DNA from 3 places in the Pseudomonas sp. TE36184 genome. Region 2 is predicted to be linked to each of the others. Evidence: riboswitches for the same ligand, from Rfam matches in the RefSeq annotation. Region 2 holds a riboswitch; each other region holds the start of a gene.

Region 1 (10,369 bases), 5.7 Mb from region 2:
TGTGCTCTTCGATACCGGTGGCGACCGCGAAGATGTTCGGGTCGAAGATGATGTCTTCCGGCGGGAAGCCGACTTCATTGACCAGGATGTCGTAGGAGCGTTTGCAGATCTCTTTCTTGCGCGCTTCGGTGTCGGCCTGGCCGGCTTCGTCGAAGGCCATCACCACCACGGCGGCGCCGTAGCGTTTGCACAGCTTGGCGTGATGGATGAACTGCTCGACGCCTTCCTTCATGCTGATGGAGTTGACGATGCCCTTGCCCTGGATGCACTTGAGGCCGGCTTCGATCACTTCCCACTTGGAGGAGTCGATCATGATCGGCACGCGGGAGATGTCCGGCTCGCCGGCAATCAGATTGAGGAAGGTCACCATGGCCTTCTTCGAATCGAGCATGCCTTCGTCCATGTTGATGTCGATCACCTGGGCGCCGGCTTCCACCTGCTGCAGGGCGACTTCGAGGGCTTCGGTGTAGTTGTCTTCGCGGATCAGCCGGGCGAAACGGGCGGAGCCGGTGATGTTGGTACGTTCGCCGACGTTGACGAACAACGACTGGCGATCAATGGTGAACGGCTCCAGGCCCGACAGGCGGCAGGCCTTGGGAATGTCCGGGATCTGGCGCGGCGCGTAACCGGCCACGGCCTTGGCGATGGCTTCGATATGCCCCGGCGTGGTGCCGCAGCAGCCACCGACGATGTTCAGGAAGCCGCTCTGGGCGAATTCCTCGATGACTTTGGCGGTTTGCGCCGGCAATTCGTCGTATTCGCCGAATTCGTTGGGCAGGCCGGCGTTAGGGTGCGCGGACACATAAGTGTTGGCCTTGTTCGACAGCTCTTCGAGGTACGGACGCAACTCGCTGGCGCCCAGGGCGCAGTTGAGGCCCACGGAAATCGGCTTGGCGTGGCTGACCGAGTTCCAGAACGCTTCGGTGGTCTGGCCCGACAGGGTACGGCCGGAGGCGTCGGTGATGGTGCCGGAGATCATGATCGGCAATTCGAAGCCCAGCTCTTCGAATACACCCTGCACGGCAAAGATCGCGGCCTTGGCGTTGAGGGTGTCGAAAATGGTTTCGATGAGGATCAGGTCTGCGCCGCCTTCGATCAGGCCCTTGGTGGCCTCGGTGTAGTTCTCCACCAGTTCATCGAAGGTCACGTTGCGGTAGCCGGGGTTGTTCACATCCGGCGACAGCGAGCAGGTACGGCTGGTCGGGCCGAGCACGCCGGCGACGAAGCGTGGCTTGTCCGGCGTCTCCAGGGTCTTGGCGTCGGCCACCTTGCGCGCGACGCGGGCACCTTCTACGTTCAACTCGTAGGCGAGCGACTCCATGCCGTAATCGGCCTGGGACACTTGGGTGGCGTTGAAGGTGTTGGTTTCGAGGATGTCGGCGCCGGCATCCAGGTACGCCTTCTCGATGGAGGCGATGACGTCCGGACGGCTGAGCAGCAACAGGTCGTTGTTACCCTTGACGTCGCTCGGCCAGTCGGCAAACCGTTTGCCGCGGTAGTCCTGTTCTTCCAGCTTATAGCTCTGGATCATCGTGCCCATACCGCCGTCGAGGATCAGGATGCGTTCCTTGAGGGCTTGGTGAAGGGCTTGCAGACGAGCGCTACGATCGGACATGGGACTACTCTGTTCAGGCATTACGGAGGGCGTGGATCATAGCAAACCTGTGTGGATTTGGAGCATGTGCAGGTTTTGCATGAATATCGTTCATGTTGGTGCGCGTGTTAGATCGGTAGAATCCGCGGGGTTTTCCATTTTGGCTTCATATCGGGACCAGGCTCATGCCGTATCGCATCATCATCAGCTTCGTTCTGTTGCTGATTGGCAGCACTACACAGGCCCAAGATCCCGCTCCGGCGCTTTCCTACACCCGTGATATCCAACCGATCTTCACTGAGAAGTGCGTGGCGTGCCATGCCTGCTACGACTCGGCCTGCCAGTTGAACCTGGGCAGTGGCGAGGGCGCGGCGCGGGGGGCGACCAAGGTGCTGGTCTACGATGGTGATCGCAGTCAGGCGACCAAGCCGACGCGTCTGTTCTACGACGCGTTCGGCAAGGCTGCCTGGCGGCACGAAGGCTTCACTTCCGTGCTCGACGCCCAAGGCAGCCAGGCTGCGTTGATGGCGCGCATGCTCGAACTGGGCCACAGCCGCGCGCCGTTGCAGCCCAACGGCAAGCTGCCGGACGACATCGTGCTGGGCCTGAACCGCGAGAACATGTGCCCGCTGCCAGAGGAGTTCGACACTTACGCCGACGTGCACCCCAATGAAGGCATGCCGCTGGCCGTGACCGGCTTGAGCGACCAGCAGTACCAGACCCTGCGACGCTGGCTGGCCTCCGGTGCGCCGATTGACCAGCAGGGCGTGGCGCCAAGTGCCCAGGAAGCCGCACAGGTGCTGCAGTGGGAAAACCTGCTCAACGCCCCCGGCGCCCGCGAAAGCCTGGTCGCCCGCTGGCTGTTTGAACACCTGTTTATCGCACATCTGTATTTCGAAGGCGGTGAGCCGGGGCATTTCTTCCAGTGGGTCCGCTCGCGCACCCCCAGCGGGCAGCCGATCGACCTGATCAATACCCGTCGCCCCAACGACGATCCCGGTACCCGGATCTACTACCGGCTGTGGCCGATACAGGGGGTGATCGTCCATAAGACCCACATCACGTACCCGCTCAGCGCGGCGAAAATGGAACGGGTCAAAGCCTTGTTCTACAGCGGCGACTGGCAGGTCAGCGCCTTGCCAGGCTACGGTCCGGGCCGTCGTGCCAACCCGTTCGAGACGTTCGAGGCGATTCCGGCCCAGGCGCGCTACCAGTTCATGCTCGATAATGCCGAGTACTTTGTCCGCACCTTCATCCGCGGCCCGGTGTGCCGGGGCCAGATCGCCACGGACGTGATCCGCGACAACTTCTGGGCACTGTTCCAGGCCCCCGAACACGACCTGTACATCACCGATCCGCTCTATCGTGGCCGTGCCACGCCGTTGCTGGCAATGCCCGGGCAGAACGACGACGTGGGCAGCGTGCTCAGCCTGTGGCTCAAGTACCGTGACAAGCGCAACGAGTACGAAGCGCTGCGTCGCTACCGCTATGGCGAGTTGCCGGCGCCCGGTTGGTCGACGCTGTGGGCCGGCAACGACAATGCGTTGTTGAGCATCTTCCGTCACTTCGACAGCGCGTCGGTCAATAAAGGCCTGATCGGTGAAGTCCCGCAGACGATGTGGTTGTTCGATTATCCGTTGCTGGAGCGCACCTACTACCAATTGGTGGTCAACTTCGACGTGTTCGGCAACGTCTCCCATCAGGCCCAGACCCGCTTGTACTTCGACCTGATCCGCAATGGCGCCGAACAGAACTTCCTGCGCCTGATGCCGGCCAATTCGCGGGACGATTTCCTCGACGATTGGTATCAGAACGGCGGCAAGGTCAAGTTGTGGATGGACTATGAGTCGATCGACGACGATAAACCCACCGGCCTGAAACTGAATGAAAAAGACCCGAAACGCGATTTCGTCAACCAGTTGCTGGCGCGTTATGGCGACCTCAATGCCAGCCCGGACCCGATCAATCGCTGTGTCGGCGCCTACTGCTCGCGGCCGGGCCTCGAACCGGTGCTGCGCGATGCCGAGCAGGCCCTGAGTCGCCTGACGTCACGCCCGGCGGCGGGGCTCAAGGTCATCGACCAATTGCCGGAAGCGACCATGCTGCGCATCGAAACCCGCACCGGTCATCGCGAGGTCTACAGCCTGCTGCGCAACCGTGCCCACAGTAATGTCGCGTTCATGCTGGGTGAGGCTTCTCGCTATCAACCGGGCCTGGACACGTTGACGGTCTACCCCGGCGTGCTGAGCAGTTATCCGAACTTCATGTTCAATATCCCGGCCGAGCAAGTGCCGGCGTTCGTCGCGGCCATGGAAAGTGCCCGCGACGCCCAGCACTTCGAGAAGATCGTCGATCGTTGGGGTGTGCGCCGCAGCCATCCGCAGTTCTGGGAGTACTTCCACGATCTGTCGACCTACATCCGCGAAACCACGCCGTTGGAAGAGGGTGTGCTGGATATGAACCGCTATGAAAACCTCTGACGGCGATGGCGAGGCTTTTCCGACAAAATTACTGGGGCTTTGTATCTGCGTAATATTTTGGCGTAAACTGCCAGCAAGCCTGTGAGGAGTTTCCATGACTGCCATAACCATTACCGACGCCGCCCACGATTACCTGGCTGACCTGCTGTCCAAGCAGAACACCCCGGGTATCGGCATCCGCGTCTTTATCACCCAGCCTGGCACCCAGTACGCCGAGACGTGCATCGCCTACTGCAAGCCGGGCGAAGAGAAGCCGGAAGACACCGCGCTGGGGCTGAAAAGCTTCACCGCGTATATCGATGCCTTCAGCGAAGCGTTCCTCGACGACGCGGTGGTCGACTACGCCACTGACCGCATGGGCGGCCAATTGACCATCAAGGCGCCGAACGCCAAGGTGCCGAACGTCAATGCCGACAGCCCGGTCAACGAGCGCATCAATTACTACCTGCAAACCGAGATCAACCCTGGGCTGGCCAGCCACGGTGGGCAGGTCAGCTTGATCGACGTGGTGGATGACGGTATCGCCGTATTGAAGTTCGGCGGCGGCTGCCAGGGCTGCGGCCAGGCGGATGTGACCCTGCGTGAAGGCATCGAGCGTACCTTGCTGGAGCGCATTCCGGAGCTCAAGGGCGTCCGCGATGTGACTGACCATACGCAGAAAGAAAACGCCTACTACTGAGTCAGGTGTTCGCTGCGAGCAAAAAAACGGCGCCCCGTGAGCGCCGTTTTTTTATGCTTAAAATTCAGCCGCTTACGCGACCTACCTAACGCTGAACATTAAGTGTGGGAGGGAGCTTGCTCCCGATAGCGGCGGGTCAGTCGACTTATCAAGCAACAGATACACCGCTATCGGGAGCAAGCTCCCTCCCACATTTTTTTGTGTTTGTTTAGTTAAGTCAGTGTTTTATGTTTGTTTTTTGATGTTTTTGATTAGGGGCGGTACAGGTGTGCATGCCCGGCCCGATACAGCGACGACGCGCTGAAACTGTCACTGGCCAGCACCCGACCCACCACAATCAGCGCTGTGCGCCTGAAGCCTTTGGCCGCGACTTTTTCGGCAATGTCCGCCAAGGTGCCGACAGCCCAATCCTGATCCGGCCAGGTCGCGCGGTGTACCACGGCAATCGGGCAATCCGCGCCATAGTGCGGCAGCAGTTCGGCGACGATCTTCTCCAGGTGATTGACCCCCAGATGAATCGCCATGGTCGTGCCGTGGCGGGCCAGGCTGTCGAAGTCTTCACCGGCGGGCATGCGGGTTTTATCGGCGTAGCGGGTGAGAATCACGCTCTGGGCGATGTCCGGCAGGGTCAGTTCAGTCTCCAGCAGCGCCGCGCAGGCGGCCACGGCGGTGACGCCGGGAATGATCTGGAACGCAATGCCCAACTCGCGCAACAGGCGGATCTGTTCGCCAATTGCGCCGTACAGGCTTGGATCGCCGGAGTGGACTCGCGCCACATCCTGGCCCTTGGCATCGGCGGCCTTGATCAGCTCGATGATCTGTTCCAGGTGCAGTTCGGCGCTGTTGACCACCTGTTCGGCCTGATGCCCCTCCAGTACCGCCGCCGGCACCAGCGACCCTGCATAGATGATCACCGGGCAACTGCGGATCAGCCGCTGGCCTTTGACGGTGATCAATTCCGGGTCGCCGGGGCCGGCGCCGATGAAGTAGACGGTCATGGAGAAATCCTGTGAAAAAACGCGCGAGCATGAGGAACGCTCATGATCGGAAGCGGCGATTATCGCGGTTTCAGTCGACGCAGGCCAATGCCAAGGTGGCCCGGGCGGATTTTTTGCGCGGGACCAACAGGCGCGCAGGGGCGCCGCCGAGTTGTTCGGCCAGGGCCAGGGCGGCGCTTTCGGCGATGCCGTAACAACCGGTATGGGCAAAGGCGACGGCGGACCTGTGGCTCAGACGGTCGTCATACATCGCCAGGTGCGCCGCGCTGAAGCAGTGCAGCGGCAGGTTCAGCCATTGGGCCAGGGCCAGCAAGCCCGGTTCATCCTGCTTGCGATCAAGGCTGGCCAGGGCGGTGATGCGATGGCGCTCGATACCGCCCTCGGCGAGGGCGGCGTTCAGCAGGTCCAGCAGGGCTTGAAACTCGCAGCCGCGCTGGCAGCCCAGGCCGACCACGAGGGTCATGCGGTGTATCGATCGTCGCGGTTGCGGCGAAACAACCAGGCGCTGATCAGCCCCAACGCCAACCAGAACGCGATGTTGGTCAGTTGCGAGGCGATCTTGAACTGTGCTTCCAGAGCCTCAGGGGCCAGCATCGAATGCACTTCAGGTTGCGGAGCGCCAATCACATGAGGCACCACGAGGATTGCCGCGCCCAGCGCTTTGAGCAGCCAGTTGCCACCGAATACCAGCAGCGCGATACCGGCCGCGGTTGAGGCCGCCGTGCCGATCCACCAGATCTGCCGTTGTGCCAGGTCGGCGGCGGCAGTGCCCGGCAATTCCGGCGGCAGGCCCAGGGTTGGCGCCAGGACGAAGGTCGCGTAACCGGCCAGGCCCCACAGCAGGCCTTGAGCCGTGCGAGTCGGCGCGCGCAGGGTGTAGAGCCCGGCGAGCATCAAGGCGAAACCGACCGCCACCACCAGATTGCCGCCGGTGGTCGACAGCACGCGCTGCCAGCCGTCTTCCGGCTCCCAGGCTTCGGCGTCATGGGCGTGTGCAGCGGTGCCGGCGGCGTGCTCGTGTACCACTTGCGTCGCGGCCGGGGCTTTTTCAAAGGTTTCCGCCTGCATGATTAGCGGGGCGACCCAGAAACTTTGCAGCAAGGTCAACAACAGGGCGGCCAGCAGCCCACTGAAACCTGCGGTTTGCGCAATACGCTTGATCATGTCGGCAGGTCTCAATGGCACGGGAACGCGGCGCTGTGGCGGGTATCGTGGGCGGCGTTGTGTACCGCTTCGATATGCGAGAACCCGGCGAAATACACCAGGCACGCGCCGAGGATCGAAGCGCCGATGGCGGCGCCCAGGCGTTGGCTCAGGGTGGCGGTGCTGCTGGTGCTAGACGAGGTGCTGCTGATGATCGACATGGCGCGTCCCTTCAGGGGTTCAGGGTGACACGAGCGCATGCAAAACCCGCGAGCCAGGCACGCAGGGTTCAAACAGCGCCCGCCCACCGCGGGTTTGTTAGATGATTTTTTTCGGGCCGGTCTCCGGGCTTGCGAGGGGGCTCTTGAACTGAGTCCTGAAAGCATCGCCTTCCCATGCACAAAGCACAGTGGCCGTGACGCTTCGCTCGCTTACCGTTGCGGGGGCAGCACCGGACTGGTCATATCGCTATGACGCACCGGTTTCCCGTTTCACCCTGTGAAGGGCACCCGAAACAAGGTGTGTAGGAAAGCATGCAGGGCGACGGTAGTCAAATTGACTGAGCCCCTGTAGCCTTGCACCCTCGAGGTTCTTCGGCCCAGGCCGAAGCTAAGAAGGGAACGCGGTTCAAGCCGCGGCTGCCCCCGCAACTGTGAAGGGTTTATCTGACTGCCACGCCACTGCCATCAAGGCGGGAAGGCGCAGCCAGCGCCGGTCGCAAGACCCGCAAGCCCCAAGCCAGGAGACCTGCCTCGCAACCGATTTTTCAATTCAACCGGGCGGGGTGATCCGGTGACGAAATCTGCTGCTGCGCGTCGCGCAGGGCCTATCGTCCCGTATGCCCGCCCCCAAGGGCATCCGATGAAAACACTGGCCAAACTCCCCGTCACCATCGTTACCGGCTTTCTCGGCTCGGGCAAAACCACCTTGCTGCGCCATATGCTCGATAACGCCCAGGGCCGTCGCATCGCGGTGATCGTCAACGAGTTCGGCGAGCTGGGCATCGACGGTGAAATCCTCAAGCAGTGCTCCATCGGCTGCACCGAGGAAGAAGCCAACGGCCGCGTGTATGAACTGGCCAACGGCTGCCTGTGCTGCACCGTGCAGGAAGAGTTCTTCCCGGTGATGCGCGAACTGGTTGCCCGTCGCGGCGACCTTGACCATATCCTCATCGAAACCTCCGGCCTGGCCCTGCCAAAACCTTTGGTCCAGGCGTTCCAGTGGCCGGAAATCCGCAACGCCTGCACGGTCGATGCGGTGATCACCGTGGTCGACAGCCCCGCCGTGGCGGCCGGTACCTTCGCCGCCTTCCCGGATCAGGTCGACGCCCAGCGCAAACTCGACCCGAACCTGGACCACGAATCACCGCTGCATGAACTGTTCGCCGACCAACTGGCCAGCGCCGACCTGGTGATCCTCAACAAGTGCGACCTGATCAGCCCCGACGACCTGGCCCGCGTGCGCCTGGAAGTCGCCGAAGAGTTGCCGCCGGCGGTGAAGATCATCGAAGCCAGCAGCGGTCGGGTACCGCTGGACGTGCTGATCGGCCTGGGCGCCGGCTCCGAAGAGCACATCGACGGTCGCCATAGCCATCACGATCATCATCACGAAGGCGAAGACGATCATGATCACGATGCGTTCGACTCCATTTCCATCGACTTGCCCCAGTCCGACGAAGCCCTGCTGCTCGACGCCCTGAGCCAATTGGTGGTGCAGCACGGCATCCTGCGCGTCAAAGGCTTCGCGGCGATCCCGAACAAGCCGATGCGCCTGCTGATCCAGGGCGTGGGCACGCGCTTCGACAAACACTTCGACCGCGCCTGGAGCGCCGACGAAGCGCGCATCACGCGCCTGGTGCTGATCGGCCAGGACCTCGACGCGGCGGGCCTCGAAGCGCAATTGCGCGCCGCCCTCAGCGTTTAACCCATGCACCTGCTCAGGACCCAGCCCGGCGGTTTCGTCGCGGACGACAACATTGCCGACCTTGGGCAAACCCCCGCCGAGCTGGTGATCCTGTGCAGCGGCGACTCCAGCCTGGCGCTGCTGGCCGAAGCGGCCCAGCAGTTGCCCGGGGATTACCCGAGCCTGCGCCTGGCCAACCCGATGCAGGTGCAGAACCATGCATCGGTGGACCTGTACGTCGATGAAGTGCTGCGCCACGCCAAGGTCATCCTGATTTCCCTGCACGGCGGCATCGGCTATTGGCGTTACGGCGTCGAGCGCCTGGTGGCGTTGGCCGAGCGCGGGGTCACGCTGATCCTGGTGCCGGGGGATGACCGCCCCGACCCGGAACTCAGCGGCCTCAGCACCGTGGATGCCGCCGCGCGTGACCGCCTGTGGCAGTTCCTGCGCCAGGGCGGCCTGGGTAATGCGCTGGATTTTTATCGCTGCCTGGCCAGCGCCTACCTGGGCCGCGACTATGCCTGGGCCGAGCCGCAAACCCTGGCGCGCAGCGCGATTTATCACCCGCGTAAGGCCAATGCGTGCCTCAACGACTGGCAGTTGGATTGGAATCCTGAGTGCCCGGTGGCGGCGGTGCTGTTCTACCGCTCCCATCTGCAAGCGGCCAATACCGGTTTTATCGATGTGTTCTGCCAGCGTCTGCAGGCGGCGGGCCTGAATCCGTTGCCGATGGCAGTGGCCAGTCTGAAGGAGCCCGGCTGCCTGACGGTGGTCGAGGACTGGCTGGATGAGGTCGGGGCGGCGGTGATTCTCAACACCACCGGCTTTGCCCAGTCCAGCCCCGAAGCGCCGCATTTGCGCCCGTTTCGCCGCAATATCCCGGTGATCCAGGCGATTTGCGCCCAGGACAACCAACCCGCCTGGCAGGCCAGCGAACAAGGCCTCGGCCCGCGCGACCTGGCGATGCACATTGCCTTGCCGGAACTGGACGGGCGCATCATCAGCCGACCGATCAGCTTCAAGGACCTGGCCTGGCGCAGTGAGCGCAGCCAGTCGGACGTGGTGTGCTACCGCGCAGCGCCGGAGCGCATGGACTTTGTCGCTGAACTGGCGCGCCGTTGGGTCGAACTGGCGCGGGTGCCGAATGCCGACAAGCGCATCGCCCTGATCCTGGCCAACTACCCGACGCGCGACGGCCGCATCGGCAACGGTGTCGGCCTGGACACGCCGGCGGCGGCGCTGAATATCCTGCGGGCCTTGCAGGCCGAGGGTTATCCGCTGCCCGAAATCCTGCCGGAAAGCGGCACCGCGCTGATCCACGAACTGCTCGGTGGCGTCACCAACGACCTGGACAACCTCGACCTGCGCCCGTGCCACCAAAGCCTGGGCCTGGACGACTACGAGGCGATGTTCAAGCGCCTGCCCGAAGCCAACCGCCAGGCGGTGCTGGAACGCTGGGGCACGCCGCACAACGACCCGATGTGCCGCGACGGCCGCCTGATGATCGCCGGCCTGCGCCTGGGCTTGACGTTTATCGGCATCCAGCCGGCCCGCGGTTATCAGGTGGACGCCA
Region 2 (10,369 bases):
TGACGCACGCCGGGCAGGTTCAGCGACGGCGTCACCGTGCCGAGGTCGATCACTTCCAACTGCGCCGCCAGTTGCTGCGCCAATACGCTGATGGCCGCACCGCCGGCGACAAAGTTATGCAGCATCTGCCCGGTGACTGCCTGGGGATACGCCGACACACCTTCGGCCACCACGCCGTGGTCGCCGGCAAAGATGGCGATCCACACCTGCTCCATCGCCGGTTTGACCCGGCCTTGCAGGCCGGCCAACTGCACCGCCAACGCTTCCAGGCGGCCGAGGGAGCCGGCCGGCTTGGTCAATTGCTGTTGGCGCGCCAAGGCGTGTTGATACGCCGAAGCGTCGCTGGCCTTGCACGGGTTGAGCCACCAGGTTTCCGTCATAACGCAGTACCTTTCAAAGTCAGGGGCAGGCCGGCAACGGTCAGGACAACGCGCTGACACCGTTCGGCCAAGGCTTGATGCAGCCAACCGGCTTCATCCACATAGCGGCGAGTCAATTCGCCCAGCGGCACGACACCCAAACCGGTCTCGTTGCTGACAAACAGGATTTCACCTGGCAATGAGGCCAGGCTTTCGAGCAATTGGTCACGCTCAAAAGCCAGACGCTCGGGGTTATCGAGCAGCAGCAGATTGGTCAGCCAGAGCGTGAGGCAATCCACCAGCAGGCAGCGCTCAGGCGCGGCGTTTTCGCGCAGCACCCGTGCCAGTTCGATCGGTTCTTCGATCAGGCCCCAGTGATCCGGGCGGCGCTGGCGATGCAGGGCGACACGCTGGTTCATCTCACCGTCCAGCGGTTGGCTGGTGGCGATATAAATGACGGGCAACGCGCTGTCGCTGGCGAGTTTTTCCGCCAGGCGGCTCTTGCCGGAACGGGCGCCGCCGAGAATCAGTTGGAGCATGGGATGGCACCTCGGTATTCGAGCCGGGCTCGGTCAACGGTGGGAGCTGGCGTGCCAGCGATGCAGACACCTCGGTGTCTCAGGCAAGCCCTCAAATCCCACACAACCTGCGCAACAGCGCGGTATCCAGATGCTGTTCCACCAGGTCGGCCAACCGTTCGATGTCGCGCTCGCGCAAGGCGTGGTAATCGACCTCTTGCACCGCCTGCACACCGGCCCAGCGCAACAAGGCGCTGCACGCGGCCGGGGTTTCGAACACACCGTGCAGATAAGTCCCGAGGATTTGCCCGTCAGCGCTCTGGGCGCCGTCATGTCGGCCATCGTCCAGATGCACAGCAGGACGTTCCAGAGCCGCGCCGGACGTCACGCCCGCATGGATCTCATACCCACTGACCTCGGCGTCCTCCAGCAACAGGCGCCCACGCACATTGCGCAACTGCTTCTCTTGCGCCAGCGTCGTACTGAACGCCAGCAGCCCCAGACCGTCACTGGAGCCGGCCGGCCCCTCGAGCCCGAGCGGGTCATGCACCCGCTCGCCGAGCATCTGCAACCCGCCGCAAATTCCCAGCACCTTGCCGCCGTAGCGCAAGTGCCGCGCCACCGCGGTGTCCCAGCCATTGGCGCGCAGGTACGCGAGGTCACTGCGCACGCTTTTCGAGCCCGGCAGAATAATCAGGTCGGCGGCGGGAATCGGCTGGCCCGGGCCGACGAACTGCAAGTCCACCTGGGGATGCAGGCGCAGCGGGTCAAAGTCGGTGTGGTTGCTGATGCGCGGCAACACCGGCACGACCACCTTGAGCACCTCGGCCGCCTTGTCGATCTGACGCTGGTCGATGCCGTCTTCGGCCTCCAGGTGCAGGTCCATCACGTAGGGCAATACGCCAACCACCGGTTTGCCGGTGCGCGCTTCCAGCCAATCCAGCCCTGGCTGCAACAAGGCGATATCGCCGCGAAAACGGTTGATGATGAAGCCTTTGACCCGCGCCTGTTCGGTCGGCGAAAGCAATTCAAGGGTGCCCACCAGATGCGCGAACACGCCGCCGCGATTGATGTCGGCGATCAGCAGCACCGGGCAATCCACGGCCTCGGCGAAGCCCATGTTGGCGATGTCATTGGCGCGCAGGTTGATCTCCGCCGGGGAGCCTGCGCCTTCGACCATCACCACCGGGTAGGCGTCGCTCAAACGCGTGTGGGACGCCAGCACCGCCTGCATCGCGATGGCTTTGTAGTCGTGATAGGCCACTGCGTTCATGCTGGTCACGGCGCGGCCATGGATGATCACTTGGGCGCCGGTGTCACTGTTGGGTTTGAGCAGCACCGGGTTCATGTCGGTGTGCGGCGCCAGGTTGGCGGCCTGCGCCTGCACCGCCTGGGCGCGGCCGATTTCGCCGCCTTCGGCCGTCACCGCGCTGTTGAGCGCCATGTTCTGCGGCTTGAACGGCACCACCGCCACGCCCTGGCGCACCAGCCAGCGGCACAAGGCGGTGACCAGGGTGCTTTTACCGGCATCGGACGTCGTGCCTTGCACCATCAGCGTACTCATACCGCGTCCTTGTAGGCGATCAGGGCCTGTTCCAGGCGCTGCCAATCGGCGTCGGTGTCGGGCAGGCCGAAACGCAGGCTGCTGTCGTGGACAAACAGGCGCAGCAGAATGCCGCGCTGGGCCATGAAGTTGTGCATGCGTTCGGCGTGAGGGGTGATCAGCCATTGAAACAGGGCGCAGCCGCCCTGGGGTTGGAAACCTTGGCGCTCGAGCAAATCGAACAAGCGCTGGCCGGCTTCCAGGCAACGGTTGCGTTGCCGGGTGTGCCCGGCGGTATCGCGCAGACACGCTTGGCCGATCACCCGCGTCGGCCCGCTGACCGCCCACGGCCCGACCTGTTCGGCCAACAGTTTGAGCAACTTGCGCTCCGCCAGCACAAACCCCAGGCGCACACCGGCCAGGCCGAAGAACTTGCCGAACGAACGCAGCACGATCAGGCCGACCTGATGGGCCTGGCCGGCCAGGCTCAGGTGCGGCGTGACGTCCATGAACGCTTCGTCCACCACCAGCCAACCGCCGCGCTGGGCCAGCCGCGCATGCCAGTCGAGCAGCCGTTGCGGGGTCAGGCTCAGGCCCGTGGGGTTATTCGGGTTGACCACCACCAGCACGTCCAGGCTGTCGAGAAAGAAGTCGACCTCCTGCTCCTGCACTTCGCGCACCACGTAGCCGGCGCGACGCCAGGCCTCGGCGTGCTCGGCATAGCAAGGTGACAGCACGCCAACCTTGCCGCCCCGGCGCAAGCGCGGCAGCAGTTGGATCGCCGCCTGGGAACCCGGCACCGGCAATAAATGCGCGGTGCCGTAGTATTCGCTGGCGGCTTGCTCCAGACCGTCGTCGGTTTCCGGCAGACGCGCCCAGGCGCGCAACGGAATCTCGGGGACCGGCCACGGCCAGGGCGCCAGGCCGCTGGACAGGTCGAGCCATTCGGCCTCGGCAATCCCATATTCAATCGCCGCCTTACGCAGCCGGCCACCGTGCTCAAGCATACAATTGCCCCCCGACGCATAGGATCAGCAGCCACAACCATACGCCGCGCTGCACCAGTTGCCAGCCGCGGTCGATGGCGTCCGCATCCGCCGCCGGGCCTTCGCCCAGTGGCGGACGCTGGTGCAGCTCACCGTGATAGATCGCGGCACCGCCCAACTCGACGCCCAAGGCACCTGCCCCCGCCGCCATCACCGGACCGGCGTTGGGGCTGTCCCAGGTCGGGCCCTGACGGCGCCAGCATTTGATGGCCAGCCTGGTTTTACCGAGTACGGCGTAGGTCAACGCCACCAGGCGTGCCGGAATATAGTTCAGTACATCGTCGATCCTGGCCGCCGCCCATCCGAAACGCTCGAAGCGTTCGTTGCGATAGCCCCACATGGCGTCGAGGGTGTTGCTCAAGCGGTACAGCACCACGCCCGGCACACCCGCAACGACAAACCAGAACAGTGCGGCAAACACCGCGTCGCTGCCGTTTTCCAGCACCGATTCGGTGGCGGCGCGAGCGACTTCAGTGCGATCCAGTTCACTGGTCTGGCGACTCACCAGGTAACTCACGCGCCGCCGGGCTTCGTCCAGGTCATCGCCGCGCAGGGCCTGGGCCACCGGGATCACGTGCTCGCCGAGACTGCGCATGCCGAGGGCACAGTACAACGCGAGGATCTCCAGCACCCAGCCGATGTAAGGCGCCCACGACAACGCGGTGGCCAACAGCGTCAACGGCACCACCGCAATAAACCAGGCGGTCACGCCGTGGCTACGCCAGCCACGGCCACCGCTGTTGAAACGCTGCTCGATGCGCGCGGCGAAGTTGCCGAACGCCACCAGCGGATGCCAGCGCCTGGGTTCGCCCAGCAGCGCATCCAGCGCCACCGCAGCGACACACAGCAAGGCCACACTCATTGACGCACTCCCCAGGTATTCTCATACAACATGTCACTCAGCGGGCGCGGTTCGGCCCAACCTTCGAGCTGCAACATCGGTGCCGGATAGAACGCTTCGACCGGCCCCAGGCACAACACCGCCAAGGGTTTCGCGCCGGGCGGCAAGCCCAGCAGGTCGGCCAGGGCCTGCGGTTCGAACAACGACACCCAGCCCATGCCCAGGCCTTCGACCCGCGCGGCCAGCCACAGATTCTGGATCGCGCAGGACAGCGAGGCCATGTCCATTTCCGGCAAGGTACGGCGGCCGAAGATATGTCGCTCACGCTCATCCATCAGCGCCGCCACCAGCACTTCGGCGCAGTCGTGGATGCCTTCGACCTTGAGCTTCATGAACGTATCGGAACGCTCGCCCAAGGCCTCGGCGGTGCGTATGCGTTCCTCCTCCACCAACTGTTGAATCCGCCCACGCAATGGGCGATCGCTGATGCGGATAAAACGCCACGGCTGCATCAAGCCGACGCTCGGCGCCTGGTGTGCGGCCTGGAGCAAGCGCTGCAGCAGTTCGGGAGCCACGTCACCGCCGCTGAAGTGACGCATGTCGCGGCGTTCGGCGATGGCACGGTAGACGGCGTCGCGCTCGGCCTGGGGGAAAGCGTTGTCGGTCATGAGCCTATCGCGGGCAAGCCCGCTTCCACCGTGGATTCGTGCTGTGGCGCAGCGTGCGGTGCGACTCGCTCGGGCGCAAACAGCGCGGCCACGGCCCGGGGGTTGGAGGGGAAGTAAAAGTGAACGTAGGAAGCGGTCAGCCGCCCCTGTCGATACACCGCCTCGGCCCCGCGCCCGCCATTGGGGCTCACGCCACGGGCAATGGGCACCCAGTCGGTGCTGGTCAGCGAGTGGTGATAGGTGTGCCCACGCAACACGCCCTCGGGCAATTCGACGCTTTGCAGAGCCAGCGCCGCGAGCTTCTTTTGCATCACCGCAGCGCCCTGCAGCAGGCCGACCAGTCCGGCGCGGAGGCCGTCGACATCGGTGAGCGAGTCCAGCAGATAGAGCATGCCGCCACACTCGGCGAGCAGCGGTTTGCCGGCAGCGTGATGGGCACGGATCGCCTCCAGCATCGCGGTGTTTTGCGACAGCGCCTGGTGATGCAATTCCGGGTAACCACCGGGCAGATAGAGGCTGTCGGCGTCTGGCAATTGGCGATCATGGATCGGCGAGAAGAAGCTCAACTCGGCGCCCATCGCCCGCAGCAGATCGAGGCTGGCACCGTAAGTGAAGGCGAAGGCTTCGTCACGCGCGACGGCGATCCGCACGCCAGCCAGCAACGGTTCGGCGCGGGTTACCGGCGGTGCGGCAAAGGTGACCGGCGGCGGCAACGCAACCTCGCAACTGCTGCCCAACGCTTGGGCGGCGGCGTCCAGGCGCAGGTCGAGGTCATTCAGTTCGCTGGCTTGCACCAGGCCCAGGTGGCGGCTGGGCAATTCGATAGCAGTCTCGCGGGACAACGCGCCATACCAGCGCAGGCCTTCGGTGAGGCTGCCTTCGAGCAATTGCGCATGGCGCAGGGTGCCGACGCGGTTGGCCAGCACGCCGGCGAACGGCAAGTCCGGCTGATAGCGTGCCAGGCCGAGGGCCAGGGCGCCGAAGGTCTGCGCCATGGCCGTGCCATCGATCACGCCGAGCACCGGCACACCGAAGTGCCGCGCCAGGTCGGCGCTGGAAGGTGTGCCGTCGAACAGCCCCATCACGCCTTCGATCAGGATCAGGTCCGCCTCCCCCGCTGCTTCCCACAGTAGGCGGCGACTTTCCTGCTCGCCCACCATCCACATGTCCAATTGATACACCGGCGCACCGCTGGCGCGCTCGTGGATCATCGGGTCGAGGAAGTCCGGGCCGCATTTGAACACACGCACCTTGCGCCCCAGGTTGCGGTGCAAGCGCGCCAGCGCGGCGGTGACCGTGGTTTTGCCCTGGCCGGACGCCGGTGCGGCGATCAAGACAGCCGGGCAATGGCGGGGCTGATTCAAAGTTCGACGCCTTTCTGTGCCTTGATACCGGCCTGGAACGCATGCTTGAGCATGCCCATGTCGGTGACGGTGTCGCCCATTTCGATCAGTTCAGGCTTGGCGCCACGGCCGGTGACCACCACGTGCTGCATCGGCGGGCGGGCCTGCAGGTCGCTGAGGACTTGATCGAGGTCGAGGTAGCCGTGCTTGAGCGCGATGTTCAGCTCATCCAGCACCACCAGGCCGATGCTCGGGTCTTGCAGCAATTGGCGGGACACCGCCCAGGCGGCCTCGGCGGCCGCGATGTCGCGCTGGCGGTCCTGGGTTTCCCAGGTAAAGCCCTCGCCCATTACATGGAAACGCACTTGCTCGGGGAAACGGCGGAAGAACAGTTCTTCGCCGGTGCTGTTGCGCCCCTTGATGAACTGCACCACGCCGCACTGCATGCCGTGGCCCATGGCGCGGGCCAGCATGCCAAACGCCGAGCTACTCTTGCCTTTGCCGTTGCCGGTCAGCACCAGCAGCAAGCCGCATTCGTTCGGGGAATTGGCGATGCGTTCATCGATCACGGCTTTTTTGCGCAGCATGCGCGCCAGATGGCGTTCGTCGCGCTCGGGGGAATCGGTCATGGCAGCTCTCCGTTGGGGCTGGACAAAAAACGGCGGGCAGGAAAAAACAACAACAGACAGCCAAGCATCGCCCACCGTGATGCTGTTGGATGATCCAGGCCGGTCTCCGGGCTCATGAGTGGCGCGCTAGAGCGCACGCCGACGGCGCGCCTTCCCATATCGCGGGCGATACAGTGGCAAACAGCACCGTCTTGACTCATTTACCGTTGCGGGGGCAGCGCCGGAATCGCGGCAGCACTGTGTACAAGTGCGCTCACTCACCGGCTTCCCTGTTTCACTCAGTCGACCCGTGGGTCACAGAGCACCTGGAACAAGCGGCGAAGGTTAGTGGGTTGGGGGTGGAGCGTCAATTAAAGCTGGCCTTGCACTTGAACCATCGCCGCATCGGGCGCCTCTACCCTTACAGGCATCCAGGAGAAAACCATGCATAAAACAAGACTCGCCTTACTGATCATGCTCGCGGGCACCCTCGCCGCCTGCGGGGAAAGCTCGACCTTGAAGGTGTCCGATGGCACCGGGCCTTCACCACAGCTGCCGGAGCCGAACAAGACCCTGATCCCCACCGTGAACATCGCCCCGGCCATCGGCTGGCCGGCGGGCACCCAGCCCACGGCCGCCGCCGGCACCCAAGTGGCGGCGTTCGCCGAAGGCCTGGACCACCCGCGCTGGCTGTATGTACTGCCCAATGGCGATGTGCTGGTGGCGGAAACCAACGCGCCGCCCAAGCCGGACGACGCCAAAGGCCTGCGGGGTTGGGTGATGCAAAAAGTAATGGGCCGCGCCGGCGCCGGTGTGCCGAGCCCGAACCGCATCACCCTGCTGCGCGATGCTGACCATGACGGGGTCGCGGAGACCCGCACCGTGTTCCTGGAAAACCTCAACTCGCCCTTCGGCATGACGCTGGTGGGCAATGACCTGTACGTGGCCGATTCGGACAAGCTGTTGCGCTTTCCCTATCAGACCGGCGAAACCGCGATCAAGGCCGCCAGCAGCAAGGTCATCGACCTGCCAGCGGGCAGCATCAACCATCACTGGACGAAAAACGTGGTGGCCAGCAAGGACGGCAGCAAGTTGTATGTGAGCGTCGGTTCCAACAGCAACGTCGCCGAGAACGGCCTGGAAGCGGAACAAGGCCGCGCGGCGATCTGGGAAGTCGACCGCGCCAGCGGCCAGCACCGTATCTTCGCCTCCGGCCTGCGCAACCCGAACGGCATGGCCTGGGAACCGCAGAGCGGCAAGCTGTGGACGGCAGTGAACGAGCGCGACGAGATCGGCAGCGACCTGGTGCCGGACTACATCACCTCGGTCCAGGATGGCGCCTTTTATGGCTGGCCCTTCAGCTATTACGGGCAGCACGTGGATGTACGCGTCACACCGCAGAACCCGGACCTGGTGGCCAAAGCCATTGCGCCGGACTACGCCGTAGGCCCACACACCGCCTCGCTGGGCCTGACCTTCGCCGAGGGCAGCAAACTCCCAGCGCCCTTTATCAACGGTGCGTTTATCGGCCAGCACGGCTCGTGGAACCGCAAGCCGCACAGCGGCTACAAGGTGATCTTCGTACCGTTCGAGGGCGGCAAGCCGAAGGGGCCGCCAGTGGACGTGCTGACCGGGTTCCTCAACAGCGAAGAACAAGCCATGGGACGACCGGTTGGCGTGGTCATCGACAAGCAGGGCAACTTGCTGGTGGCGGACGATGTGGGGAATAAGGTGTGGCGGGTTTCTGCGGCTAAGTAACTATTACAAATGTGGGAGGGGCGGTGCGACGATTCGACTTGCCCACGATAGCGGTGGGTCAGTCACTGAATGCATGGACTGACACGCCCTCATCGGGAGCAAGCTCCCTCCCACATTTGGATCCTGCTTTGGCTTAGGGGTTGCGGGCCAAGTGCTCAGCCGGCAACACGCGCTTGGCGCTCAGGTAGGCGTTCTGCCAGTAGGCTTTGGACAAGGTGTCCAGCTTCACCGTACCGCCCGTCTGCGGCGCATGCACAAAGCGCCCTTCGCCGACATAGATCCCGGCGTGGCTGACCTGCGAGCCGCCACCCGTGGCGAAGAACAGCAGGTCACCGGTTTGCAGGTTCTGTGCGCTGACGTCCTGGGCGCGCATCACGATCAGTTCGCGCGTGGTGCGCGGCAGGGAGATGCCCGCGGCATCACGGTAGACAAACCCGATCAACCCGCTGCAATCGAAACCGGAGTCCGGCGTATTGCCGCCCCAACGATAAGGCGTACCGACCAGGCCCAGCGCGCGGAACAGCACGTCTTCAGCGACCGGCGAACTCTGGCTGGAATAGTTGAACACTGGTTTAGGCTTGGCCGCTACGGGCGCAGGCTGCGGGCGGCTTGCGCAGGCGCTGAGCAGCGCGGCGCAAACAATAAGAATCAGGCGGGCCGAGGTCGACATGTGCAGAACAATCCTGGTCTGGATGCGGCTTTCGCTGCCGAACGCTGAAAACCAGAACGCGCAAGCATGGCTTGCGCGAACGGATTACAACAATGTCCAGAGATTCTAGCGCTTACACGTCAAACTTCAAGTATCACTTTAACTTTACTTGCTAGCGGTAATCGTCGTCGGGGCCATGGCGAGTGCGCGCTTGGCTTCGATGAAGGTTTTGCTCCAGTAGCTGTCGCCCAGGCTGTCGACTCGAACACCACCGCTGCGGCGGCTGCTGGAGTGGATAAACTGGTTATCGCCCAGGTAGATACCGGCGTGACTGACGCGACCGCGACCACTGGTACTGAAGAAAAGCAGATCCCCAGGCTTGAGGTTGTTACGCGCGACCAACGGTGCATTCACGTTGATCATTTCGCGGGTGGAGCGTGGCAGGTTCATGCCAGCTTCTTCGCGAAACAGGTAACCGATAAAACCGCTGCAATCAAAACCGGCTTCAGAGGTACCGCCGAAACGGTAACGGGTCCCGATCAGGGACATGCCGCGTTCGAGGATGCTGTCGGCCAGAACGGGAAGCTGATAAGGCTTGTTGCCAGCGAAGGCGGCCAGTTCTTTTTCGGTTGCCAGCTCTTCCTCATAAACAGTGGAAGACTGCGCAGCAACGAATTTTGCCTGATTTTTATACTGTTGATTGTGCTGCTCGGCCACTTGTTGAGGGTGGGAGGCGCAACCAAACAACAGAGCGACAAGTGCGAGAGGCACGAGGGGTGCGAAGCGATTTAGCATGGGCACGACCGTGGCTGATGTGTAAAGAAGTCGAGACTATGCCTTCTATCACATCGATTTGCAAATTCAATCGTGATCCATGTGACTTACTGTTTGCGTTATGACATCTAAGCCCTTAATACCCTTTGCGCGTGTTTTGCGTGGTCAAGCCGACCAAAACGCAGGTTTCCTGGCGCCTGAAATTTGCCGAAGCCCCCGAAACACAAGGGCTGGCTACCAGCCGAGGGTTTCCTTGAGGAAG
Region 3 (10,369 bases), 6.4 Mb from region 2:
TCTTTTAGATGACGAAGTGGTTGATGCCATGCTTCCAAGAAAAGCTTCTAAGCTTCAGGTAACCAGGAACCGTACCCCAAACCGACACAGGTGGTTGGGTAGAGAATACCAAGGCGCTTGAGAGAACTCGGGTGAAGGAACTAGGCAAAATGGCACCGTAACTTCGGGAGAAGGTGCGCCGGTGAGGGTGAAGGACTTGCTCCGTAAGCTCATGCCGGTCGAAGATACCAGGCCGCTGCGACTGTTTATTAAAAACACAGCACTCTGCAAACACGAAAGTGGACGTATAGGGTGTGACGCCTGCCCGGTGCCGGAAGGTTAATTGATGGGGTTAGCTAACGCGAAGCTCTTGATCGAAGCCCCGGTAAACGGCGGCCGTAACTATAACGGTCCTAAGGTAGCGAAATTCCTTGTCGGGTAAGTTCCGACCTGCACGAATGGCGTAACGATGGCGGCGCTGTCTCCACCCGAGACTCAGTGAAATTGAAATCGCTGTGAAGATGCAGTGTATCCGCGGCTAGACGGAAAGACCCCGTGAACCTTTACTATAGCTTTGCACTGGACTTTGAATTTGCTTGTGTAGGATAGGTGGGAGGCTTTGAAGCGTGGACGCCAGTTCGCGTGGAGCCAACCTTGAAATACCACCCTGGCAACTTTGAGGTTCTAACTCAGGTCCGTTATCCGGATCGAGGACAGTGTATGGTGGGTAGTTTGACTGGGGCGGTCTCCTCCTAAAGAGTAACGGAGGAGTACGAAGGTGCGCTCAGACCGGTCGGAAATCGGTCGTAGAGTATAAAGGCAAAAGCGCGCTTGACTGCGAGACAGACACGTCGAGCAGGTACGAAAGTAGGTCTTAGTGATCCGGTGGTTCTGTATGGAAGGGCCATCGCTCAACGGATAAAAGGTACTCCGGGGATAACAGGCTGATACCGCCCAAGAGTTCATATCGACGGCGGTGTTTGGCACCTCGATGTCGGCTCATCACATCCTGGGGCTGAAGCCGGTCCCAAGGGTATGGCTGTTCGCCATTTAAAGTGGTACGCGAGCTGGGTTTAGAACGTCGTGAGACAGTTCGGTCCCTATCTGCCGTGGACGTTTGAGATTTGAGAGGGGCTGCTCCTAGTACGAGAGGACCGGAGTGGACGAACCTCTGGTGTTCCGGTTGTCACGCCAGTGGCATTGCCGGGTAGCTATGTTCGGAATAGATAACCGCTGAAAGCATCTAAGCGGGAAACTAGCCTCAAGATGAGATCTCACTGGGACCTTGAGTCCCCTGAAGGGCCGTCGAAGACTACGACGTTGATAGGTTGGGTGTGTAAGCGCTGTGAGGCGTTGAGCTAACCAATACTAATTGCCCGTGAGGCTTGACCATATAACACCCAAGCAATTTGCGAACTCGAAAGAGACCAGATTGCGGTGTGTGAAGACGAAACGAACCGAAAGTTCGACTCTTACAAAACACCGAAAGCTATCGCATACCCAATTTGCTGAAGCGAGGCCAACAGGTCACGACTCAGTACCCGAATTTCTTGACGACCATAGAGCATTGGAACCACCTGATCCCATCCCGAACTCAGCAGTGAAACGATGCATCGCCGATGGTAGTGTGGGGTTTCCCCATGTGAGAGTAGGTCATCGTCAAGATTAAATTCCAGAACCCCTGTTTGCTCACGCAGACAGGGGTTTTGTTTTGGGCGGTCGGAAAGGGCCACTGAATCTGTAGACACTCGATATCCGGTTTTGGGCCGAAAGCAGCCCCTTTCTCGACAAACAGGTCTACCATGCCAGCCCGGCAGTGGTCCACGCGCTACCGTCCATTTTTCATAAAGGCATCGCAATGACCATCGACCAAATCTCCCTTCCCAAAGGTGTCGGCCCTCACGCCTCCAAACTCCTCGACGCCATCACCGGTGCCTCCACCCACGAAGAACTCAACCGTGCCGGCGGCAAAGCCGAAGGTTTTGTCTTGGGCCTTGAGTCCACCAAAGCCATCAAGAGCCAAATCGCCGAGTCGTTGTATGTGGCTTACGACGACGCGGCGAGCAATCGCGCGAGTGAGTTGAAGGGCTAGTCGTCAGCCGCCGAGGTCTTCGGACAGGTCAAGCAGCAAGGCGCGGTGGACGTGTTACAGGGCAAGACTCAATAACCATCCGAGCGCGCCGCTTCCGACAACCACCAGCCACGGTGGCAGCTTCCACACCATCAACGCCACCAGGCCGACCAGGGCCAGGCCGAAATCCCGTGCGCTGAAGATCGCACTGGTCCATACCGGCTGGTACAGCGCCGCCAGCAACAGCCCCACCACCGCAGCGTTCACGCCCGCAAGGGCGGCCTGGGTGCGCGGGCTGCGGCGCAGGCTTTCCCAGAAGGGCAGTGCGCCGAGCACCAGTAAAAACGACGGGGCGAAGATGGCCAGCAGGCAGAGCAGGCCGCCGAGCCAGCCGCTCGGGGCCTGGCTCATCGACGCGCCGAGGAACGCGGCGAAGGTGAACAAGGGGCCGGGCATGGCCTGGGCGGCGCCATAGCCGGCGAGGAAGACATCGTTGCTCACCCAGCCGGTGGGCACGACTTCGGCCTGCAGCAGTGGCAGCACCACGTGGCCGCCGCCGAACACCAGCGAGCCGCTGCGGTAGAACGCGTCGATCATCGCCAGGCCCTGATTGGGGATCAGTTGGGCCAGGATCGGCAGGCCGGCCAACACCAGCACAAACAGCGACAACCACATCGCCCCCGCGCGGCGGCTGAGCGTCACGGGTAACGCATCGTGCGCGGCCGGTGGCGTGGGCTTGAACAGCAGCAGGCCCGCCAGCGCCGCCGCGCTGATCACCGCGACCTGGCCCCACGCCGAGGTTTGCAGCAGGGCCACGCACGCCGCGATCAGCATCACGGTGATGCGCGCTGCGTCGCTACACAGATTGCGCGCCATGCCCCACACGGCTTGGGCGACCACGGCGACGGCCACCACCTTAAGGCCATGCAGCGCACCCGGCGGGAGCGCCGTGCTGTGCTGGGCAATGCCCAAGGCGAACAGGATCAGCACAACGGCCGACGGCAGCGTAAACCCCAACCATGCCGCCAGCGCCCCACCGTAGCCGGCCCGCGACAGGCCCAGCGCGATACCTACCTGGCTGCTGGCCGGGCCGGGCAGGAATTGGCACAGCGCGACCAAATCCCCATAACTGCGCTCGCTCAGCCAGCGGCGCCGGGTGACGAACTCGTCGCGAAAGTAACCCAGGTGTGCGACGGGGCCGCCGAAGGAGGTGAGCCCCAAGCGCAGGAAAATCAGAAACACCGACCAGGAGCTGGCGGGGCGATCAGTCGGGGAATGGGCCAAGGTCGGCGTCTCGGTGAGGGCAATAGGGGAGCGGTGTGTCGAGGCACCTTAGCGAATTTTGATGACGTGAAGAAGAGGCCGTTACGTGAAAGCGTAACCCGCGTTGTTGTACTGTTGGCTCCCCAGGACAGGTGCCCACTGCAAAGGATTGAACATGACATTGACCGTCGAAACCTTTCTCGAGTTGGCCATGGCCAACCCCATCAACGCCGAGATCACCGCGCGCCTGCCGGCCCTTGGTGTGAACCAGTGCATGCTGACCGCGGGCTGTCTGTTCCAGGCTGTTTGGAATCATCAGTCGAATCTGCCTGCTGACCAGGGGGTAAAGGACTACGACATTTTTTACTTCGACCCGGACCTTTCCTGGGAGGCCGAAGACGCGGTCATTCGCGCTGCACAGCGGCTGTTCGAGGATTTGGAGGTAGAAATTGAAGTGAAGAATCAGGCGCGCGTTCACCTTTGGTATGGCCAGCGGTTTGGCCGACCGTATCCGCAGCTGCACTCCGCGCGCGCCGGGATTGATCGTTACCTGGTGGCCGGGACGTGCATCGGGCTGGATGTGGCGACGGGTGAGGTGTATGCGCCGTTTGGTTTGACTGATATGGAGCAGGGCCTGCTCAGGATCAACCCGATCAATCCTGAGCCGGAGTTGTTTGCGCAGAAGGCGCGCAGCTATCAGGCGCGGTGGCCTTGGCTGAGGATTGTCGAGGATTAGCCCAGCGCACGCGGCAGTTCGGCAGGTGCTGCGCGCTGATCCCATCGCCGCCTCGCCGGGCTCGACAGCGCCGACATTTGAACGGTGTTGCCGTTAAGCGCGCAGTCGCAGAATCTGCGCCCCGTCAAACGGGTCCGTCAGGTAGTGCGCCTGCACCCCGAAGGTGTCCTGCAGCCGCTGCGGCGTCAGCACGTCCTGCGGCTTGCCCAGCGCCACCAAACGCCCGCGGTCCAGCACGGCCAGGCGATCACAGGTCAGTGCCTGGTTGAGATCGTGCAGGGCGATCAGGGTCGTCACGGGTAACGCCTGCACGCCCTTGAGAATCGACAGTTGATGCTGGATATCCAGGTGGTTGGTCGGCTCATCCAACACCAGAATCTGTGGCCGTTGCGCCAGGGCGCGGGCGATGTGTACGCGTTGGCGCTCACCGCCGGAGAGGCTGCGCCAGGCGCGGTTGCTCAAGTGCATGGCGTCCACGTCGTGCAGCGCCTGGCGCACGATGCGATCGTCTGCCTCGGACCACGGGCTCAGCGCTGACAGCCACGGGGTGCGGCCCAATGCGACAGCGTCGAACACCCGAATGGCATCGTCGGTGTCGGCCTGTTGTTCCACCACGGCCAGACGTTGTGCCACGGTGCGGCGGGGCAGCTCGCCCAGGCGCTCGCCACCCAGGCGTACTTCGCCATGAGCGGGGGTACGCAACCCGGCCAACAGTTTGAGCAAGGTGGATTTACCCGAGCCGTTCGGGCCGACGATCCCGAGGGTTTCGCCGAGCGTCACCTCCAGGTGGATATCCCGCAGCAACTCGGCTTCCCGCACCTTGAAGCCCAGCCCGCTGCAGCTCAATACCGGCGCACTCATCGAGGGTTTCTCCGGCCGATCAGAATCAGTGCAAACACCGGCGCGCCGACCAGCGCAGTGACCACGCCGACCGGAATCACCTGGCCCTTGATCAAGGTGCGCGACAGTACATCCGCTGCAATCAGAAACAGCGCGCCGCCCAATGCGCTGGCCGGCAACAGGCGCGAGTGCCCGGTGCCGAGCAGCAGGCGCGCGGCATGGGGAATCACCAGCCCGACAAAACCGATGGAGCCGACAATCGACACCATCACCGCCGTGACCAATGCCGCGCAGCCCACCAGCACCCATTGCACGCGGCGTACCGGGATGCCGAGGGAGGCCGCCGAGTCGCGGCCGAAGGTGAACGCATCCAGCGCCCGACGATGCCACAGGCACACCGCCAACCCGGCGACCGCCACCGGCACCGCCAGCCACACCGACGGCCAACGCACGCCGCTGAGGTTGCCCAGCAGCCAGAACAGAATGCCGCGCGCCTGTTCGGAGCTGGCCGACTTGGTGATCAGGAACGCGGTGAGCGCATTGAACAGCTGCGAGCCGGCAATGCCTGCGAGGATGATCTGCCCGGTGCCGCTGGACGAACCGCTGGCCCGCGCGAGCAATACCACCAGCGCAAACGCCGCCATCGCCCCGCCGAACGCACCGACCGACAGCGAAACCAAGCCGCCGCCGACACCCATCAGCACCACCAGGACTGCGCCTGTCGACGCGCCGGCGCTGATGCCCAGCAGGTAAGGATCGGCCAGGGGATTGCGCAACAACGACTGCAAAATCACCCCGCAGGTGGCCAGCCCGGCCCCGCATGCGGCGGCGACCAGGGCGCGGGTCAGGCGGTAGTTCCACACCACGCCTTCATCGATCGGGTCCAGCACGTAGCCGGCCGCCCACAGTTTGTTGGCGAGTACCTGCAACACCACCTGCGGCGCGATGGCGGTTTCGCCGATGGCCACGCCGGCGAGCACGGCGATCAGTAGCAATGCCAGGGCGAGTAGGGTTCGTATCATTTCGGCAGGTCGTAGCCGTCGATGGCCGCAGCCAGTTGTTCAAGACCCTCGAAGGTCCGCACGCTGGCCTGCAGGGCCATGGCGTCGAGGATGATGATGCGGTTGTGTTTCACCGCGTCCATGTTGCGCGTCACCGGGTCGCTGCGCAGGAAGGCGAGCTTCTGTGCATGATCGTCGGCCGGGTAGCGGCGGCGGTCCATGCGGGCGATCACCAGCACGGTGGGGTTGGCCTTGGCGATGGTTTCCCAGCCGACGGCGGGCCATTCCTCATCGGACTGCACCACGTTGCGCAGGCCGAGCGTTTGCAGCATGAACTCGGGGACACCCTTGTGACCGGCCACGTAGGGATCGCTGGCCATCTCGGCGCTGGAAAACCACACCAGCGCACTGGCCTGCTTGAGCCCCTTGGCTTGCACGGTGGCGACGGACTTGGCCAGGCGCGCCTTGAGTTCATCGTTGAGTTGCTGGCCGCGATCCTGCACGTCGAAAATCTCCGCCAACTGGCGGATGCCCTTGTAGATCGTGTCGATGCGGAACGGCTCCAGCCGCGTGCCGTCGGCGCCCACCCGGTTGTTCTTGGCTTCGCAGTCGGAGGGCAGCAGGTAGGTGGGGATCTTCAACTCATGAAACTGCTCGCGGGTGCCCACCACGCCTTGCGGGCCGACCACCCATTCCAGTTCGGCCGCCACCAGTTGCGGGCGCTTGGCGATCACCGACTCGAAGCTCGGTTCGTTATTGGCCAGGCGTTCGATGCCGTCGTTCAGCGCCTTGAACTGTGGCAGCACGTTGTTGAACCACAGCGACGTGCCGACCACTCTATCGCCCACGCCGAGGGCATAGAGCATTTCGGTGGCGGCCTGGCCGATGGTCACGGCGCGGGCGGGCGCTTGCGCGAAGGTCAGGCTGCTGCCGCAGTTCTCCACTGTCAGCGGGTACTGAGTGGGGGCCGCTTGGGCCAGGGCACACAGGCCCAGGCCGGTGAGCAGGGCGGTAACGCGTGGCAGCATTGGGCAATCTCCTTGGAGCCGTACCTGGAACAGGGGGTGTACGGTTCGGAAACACGCCCTCGACCGCTGCGGGTGAGGCAGGCAAGGATGTCCTTCCCGGACACCCCGCCGGTTAGTGATTTTGCTGGGCCGGCAGGTCTCCTGACTGATGCGTCGTCGCCACGCTCCAGCCTTCCCGGACGGGGTCCAGTGGCAGTGGGGGAGCGGGCTCGGCATCTACAGTTGCGGGGGCAGTTCCGATTGGCGCGGTGTACCGCGCTTCGGATTCCCTATTAGTCCCGTTTGGGAACCGGCGCGGTATGGTAGTCGATCACGGCGGGGCGATATAGCCTTAGGTCGCCTGGTTACAGACGAATATCTTCAGGGCCCTGGATCAGCGCTTCAATTCGCGTCCCCGTGGCGCGCTCTTCATTGCTGAAACCATCGTAGTCGGCCAGGTTGGCGAAGCGGATACCGGTCAAGCGTTCGATCTGAATCACGCTGCGCTGGTAGGTTCTGAGCTGGCCGAACATGAGGTCGAGCTGACCCAGCTCGCGGTTTTGGTCGATCATGTAGGCGCTGGCGCAGGGCTTGCCGTCGTCGCTGAGGTAGGCGACCACTTTCCAGAACGCTTTGGGGATTTTAATGCCCCGGTAGACGCGATCGTCGTCCGCCAACACCGGGCCGGTAAACACCGTGGCCCGGGCTTTCCAGCGTTGTGTGTTATCGAGAATGTAGTCCTCGAGTTCCAGCCAGGTCTTCTGGTTGAACCCGCTCATCTGCGGTGAGCAGTTGGTGAAGTGGAAGGTGTCGGCATTGGCGATGTTGGCCGCGTCACCCCAGTTGGGGTCCTGTCGGCGCACCAGGTGACCGCGGTCCAGGCCATTGTCGGTGTAGAGCGCGTCGCCCACCTGTGCGCTGATGGGCAGGCGGCCGTCGTAGGCCCAGGCGTCGTTGCTGCGGATGATATCCACATGCTGTGCGCCATCGATATTGGCGCCCACGTAGAGTGCCAGTCGCCTCGAGCGCGACATGGTCACTGAGAAATGCGTGTAGTCCAGGCGCAGCGGCTGTACGTCAGCCAGCAGGGCTTCATCCACCGTGGGCCATGGCACCACGAAGCGGTCGAGAAACGCTTCAGCGTAGCCGCGCCGGTCCTGCAGGTCCTTGGCCGCGGTGACACGCGCAGTCGCCGCCCTGGCCTCCATGAGGCTGGGGCCGGCCGCGAGCAACGGGCGCAGATCGGCGAGCCGGGGGCGGTGCGAAAGGTCGATTTTGGTGGCGCGTGGGGGCATTGTAAGTTCCTCGCAGTCCTCGGATTAACACTACTGCAGCATAGCTTCATGACAATTTGGCCCAAGCCGCCACGGCAGGACTATTCTTGAACGGTTACCCGGACGTTCACCCCACGCCAAAATGGAGCCAGCCAATGTGTGTTCGCCAGCATCGCAACCCGATTTTCTGCCTGATCCCGCCATACATGCTCGACCAGATCGCCCGCAACGGCGATAAAGCGCAACGGGAAGTCGCGTTACGCACACGCGCCAAAGACAGCACGTTTCGTTCGTTGCGCATGGTTGCCGTACCCGCCAAAGGGGTCGCCCACATGGCCCTGCCCATGGGCGCCGAAAAACGGCGTTCGATCTACAGTGCCGAGGGCGCCGATAGCCTGCCGGGCAAGTTGATCCGTGGCGAAGGGCAGCCCGTCAGTGGTGATGTGGCGGTGGACGAGGCCTACGATGGGTTGGGCGCCACATTCGATTTTTTCGATCAGGTCTTCGACCGCAACTCCATAGACGACGCCGGTATGGCGTTGGACGCGACCGTTCATTTTGGCCAGAACTACAACAATGCATTCTGGAACTCGAGCCAGATGGTGTTTGGTGATGGCGATCAGCAACTATTCAACCGGTTCACGATAGCCCTTGATGTCATTGGCCATGAGTTGGCCCACGGTGTGACCGAAGATGAGGCCAAGCTGATGTATTTCAATCAATCCGGTGCGTTGAACGAGTCGCTGTCCGACGTGTTCGGCTCACTGATCAAGCAGTACGCGCTGCAGCAAACGGCGCAAGATGCGGATTGGTTGATCGGCAAAGGGTTGTTTACCAAGAAAATCAAAGGCACTGCGTTGCGCTCGATGAAAGCGCCGGGCACCGCGTTCGATGACAAGCTGCTGGGCAAGGACCCTCAGCCGGGGCATATGGACGATTTCGTGCAGACCTATGAGGACAACGGCGGGGTGCATATCAATTCCGGTATTCCCAACCATGCGTTCTATCAGGTAGCCACGAAGATCGGCGGGTTTGCCTGGGAGCGCGCAGGGCGTATCTGGTATGACGCGCTACGCGATGCGCGGTTGCGGCCGAACGCGGGGTTCCTGCGTTTCGCGCGCATCACCTACGACATTGCCGGTCGGCTGTACGGTGCTGGCAAGGCCGAGCACAAGGCGGTGAAGGAAGGCTGGAAAGCAGTGGGCATTAACGTCTGACAACCCGCCTGGGCGGTGAGGAACAGCCATGCAAATTTCGATCAAGGAAATTGGGGGACCCGCGTTTTTCCCGGGCCTGGCCCGACCGAACACCGTGGAACTGGAGACGCTGCCCGAGGCGGACCAGCAAGAGTTGCGGCAACTGATCGAGGCTTCACACTTCTTTCAGTTGCCGCAAAGCACCGCGCCGGAACCCGGTAATCCAGGCCAGGTGCATTACACCCTGACCGTGACCGAAGGTGAACGCGAGCACACGGTCTGTGTGCTCGCGCCAGTGAAGTCAGAGGCGCTGGACGGGCTGGTGCAGTGCGTGCGCCGGCATATCCGCTGCTGAGCCTGCTGCGCAGCCCGCGGGATCACGCTCCCTTGCCACAGGGGTTGCTGTGGATTATTTGCGATCCAGCCACACCGTCTGCGCATTGCAGAATTCCCGCACGCCAAAGTGCGACAACTCCCGCCCAAAGCCGCTTTTCTTCACGCCGCCAAACGCCACCCGCGGGTCGGACACGCTGAAGGCGTTGACGAAGATCCCGCCGGTTTCCAGCTGGTCGGCGATCTCGCGCGCTTTCGCCGAGTCGCGGGTGAAGATGCTCGCGGTCAGGCCGAACTCGCTGTCGTTGGCCAGGGCCACGGCGTGATCGGCGTCGCGGGCGCTGATGATGGAGGCGACGGGGCCGAACAGCTCTTGTTTGAACGAGGTCATCTGGTCGGTGACGTCGGCCAGTACGGTCGGTGCGTAGTAGTTGCCGGCGCCGGGCACTTTGTCGCCGCCCAGCAGCAGGGTCGCGCCTTCTGCCAGGGTCGCCTGGACCTGGCCGTGCAGTTCGTCGCGCAGGTCGAAGCGGGCCATCGGGCCGACGTAGGTGTGGGTCGAGGTCGGGTCGCCCATCACCAGTTGGCGGCTGGCTTCGACGAACTTGGCGGTGAAGGCGTCCACCACGCCGGCTTCGATGATCAGGCGCTTGGCCGCGGCGCAGACTT

The links. A riboswitch is a leader RNA that binds a small molecule or an ion and turns the genes downstream of it on or off. The one in region 2 is predicted to bind cobalamin.
Region 1: it holds a riboswitch for cobalamin, as region 2 does, so the genes downstream of both, cobW (cobalamin biosynthesis protein CobW) here and cobO (cob(I)yrinic acid a,c-diamide adenosyltransferase) in region 2, are expected to answer to the same signal.
Region 3: it holds a riboswitch for cobalamin, as region 2 does, so the genes downstream of both, ACVWZP_RS00040 (ABC transporter substrate-binding protein) here and cobO (cob(I)yrinic acid a,c-diamide adenosyltransferase) in region 2, are expected to answer to the same signal.

Annotation. Positions count from the first base shown of each region.
Region 1 covers NZ_JBSSCU010000001.1:686,273-696,641, forward strand. The annotation lists gene metH (methionine synthase) at 1-1,615, opposite strand, end outside; gene ACVWZP_RS03205 (fatty acid cis/trans isomerase) at 1,780-4,074, shown strand; gene nfuA (Fe-S biogenesis protein NfuA) at 4,169-4,753, shown strand; gene cobM (precorrin-4 C(11)-methyltransferase) at 5,005-5,751, opposite strand; gene ACVWZP_RS03220 (cobalamin biosynthesis protein) at 5,822-6,214, opposite strand; gene ACVWZP_RS03225 (CbtA family protein) at 6,211-6,915, opposite strand; gene ACVWZP_RS03230 (CbtB domain-containing protein) at 6,927-7,115, opposite strand; cobalamin riboswitch at 7,213-7,422, opposite strand; cobalamin riboswitch at 7,464-7,663, shown strand; gene cobW (cobalamin biosynthesis protein CobW) at 7,756-8,817, shown strand; gene cobN (cobaltochelatase subunit CobN) at 8,821-10,369, shown strand, end outside.
Region 2 covers NZ_JBSSCU010000001.1:6,399,737-6,410,105, reverse strand. The annotation lists gene cobT (nicotinate-nucleotide--dimethylbenzimidazole phosphoribosyltransferase) at 1-380, opposite strand, end outside; gene cobU (bifunctional adenosylcobinamide kinase/adenosylcobinamide-phosphate guanylyltransferase) at 377-898, opposite strand; gene ACVWZP_RS29115 (cobyric acid synthase) at 990-2,441, opposite strand; gene cobD (threonine-phosphate decarboxylase CobD) at 2,438-3,427, opposite strand; gene cbiB (adenosylcobinamide-phosphate synthase CbiB) at 3,420-4,328, opposite strand; gene bluB (5,6-dimethylbenzimidazole synthase) at 4,325-4,975, opposite strand; gene ACVWZP_RS29095 (cobyrinate a,c-diamide synthase) at 4,972-6,339, opposite strand; gene cobO (cob(I)yrinic acid a,c-diamide adenosyltransferase) at 6,336-6,947, opposite strand; cobalamin riboswitch at 7,028-7,271, opposite strand; gene ACVWZP_RS29085 (PQQ-dependent sugar dehydrogenase) at 7,371-8,684, shown strand; gene ACVWZP_RS29080 (C40 family peptidase) at 8,818-9,354, opposite strand; gene ACVWZP_RS29075 (C40 family peptidase) at 9,499-10,128, opposite strand; gene hda (DnaA regulatory inactivator Hda) at 10,342-10,369, opposite strand, start outside.
Region 3 covers NZ_JBSSCU010000001.1:1,685-12,053, forward strand. The annotation lists rRNA gene ACVWZP_RS00005 (23S ribosomal RNA) at 1-1,372, shown strand, start outside; rRNA gene rrf (5S ribosomal RNA) at 1,529-1,644, shown strand; gene ACVWZP_RS00015 (hypothetical protein) at 1,838-2,071, shown strand; gene chrA (chromate efflux transporter) at 2,126-3,334, opposite strand; gene ACVWZP_RS00025 (nucleotidyltransferase family protein) at 3,489-4,049, shown strand; gene ACVWZP_RS00030 (ABC transporter ATP-binding protein) at 4,143-4,910, opposite strand; gene ACVWZP_RS00035 (FecCD family ABC transporter permease) at 4,907-5,911, opposite strand; gene ACVWZP_RS00040 (ABC transporter substrate-binding protein) at 5,908-6,918, opposite strand; cobalamin riboswitch at 7,033-7,227, opposite strand; gene ACVWZP_RS00045 (DNA/RNA non-specific endonuclease) at 7,263-8,192, opposite strand; gene ACVWZP_RS00050 (M4 family metallopeptidase) at 8,327-9,388, shown strand; gene ACVWZP_RS00055 (protealysin inhibitor emfourin) at 9,417-9,722, shown strand; gene ACVWZP_RS00060 (aldehyde dehydrogenase family protein) at 9,777-10,369, opposite strand, start outside.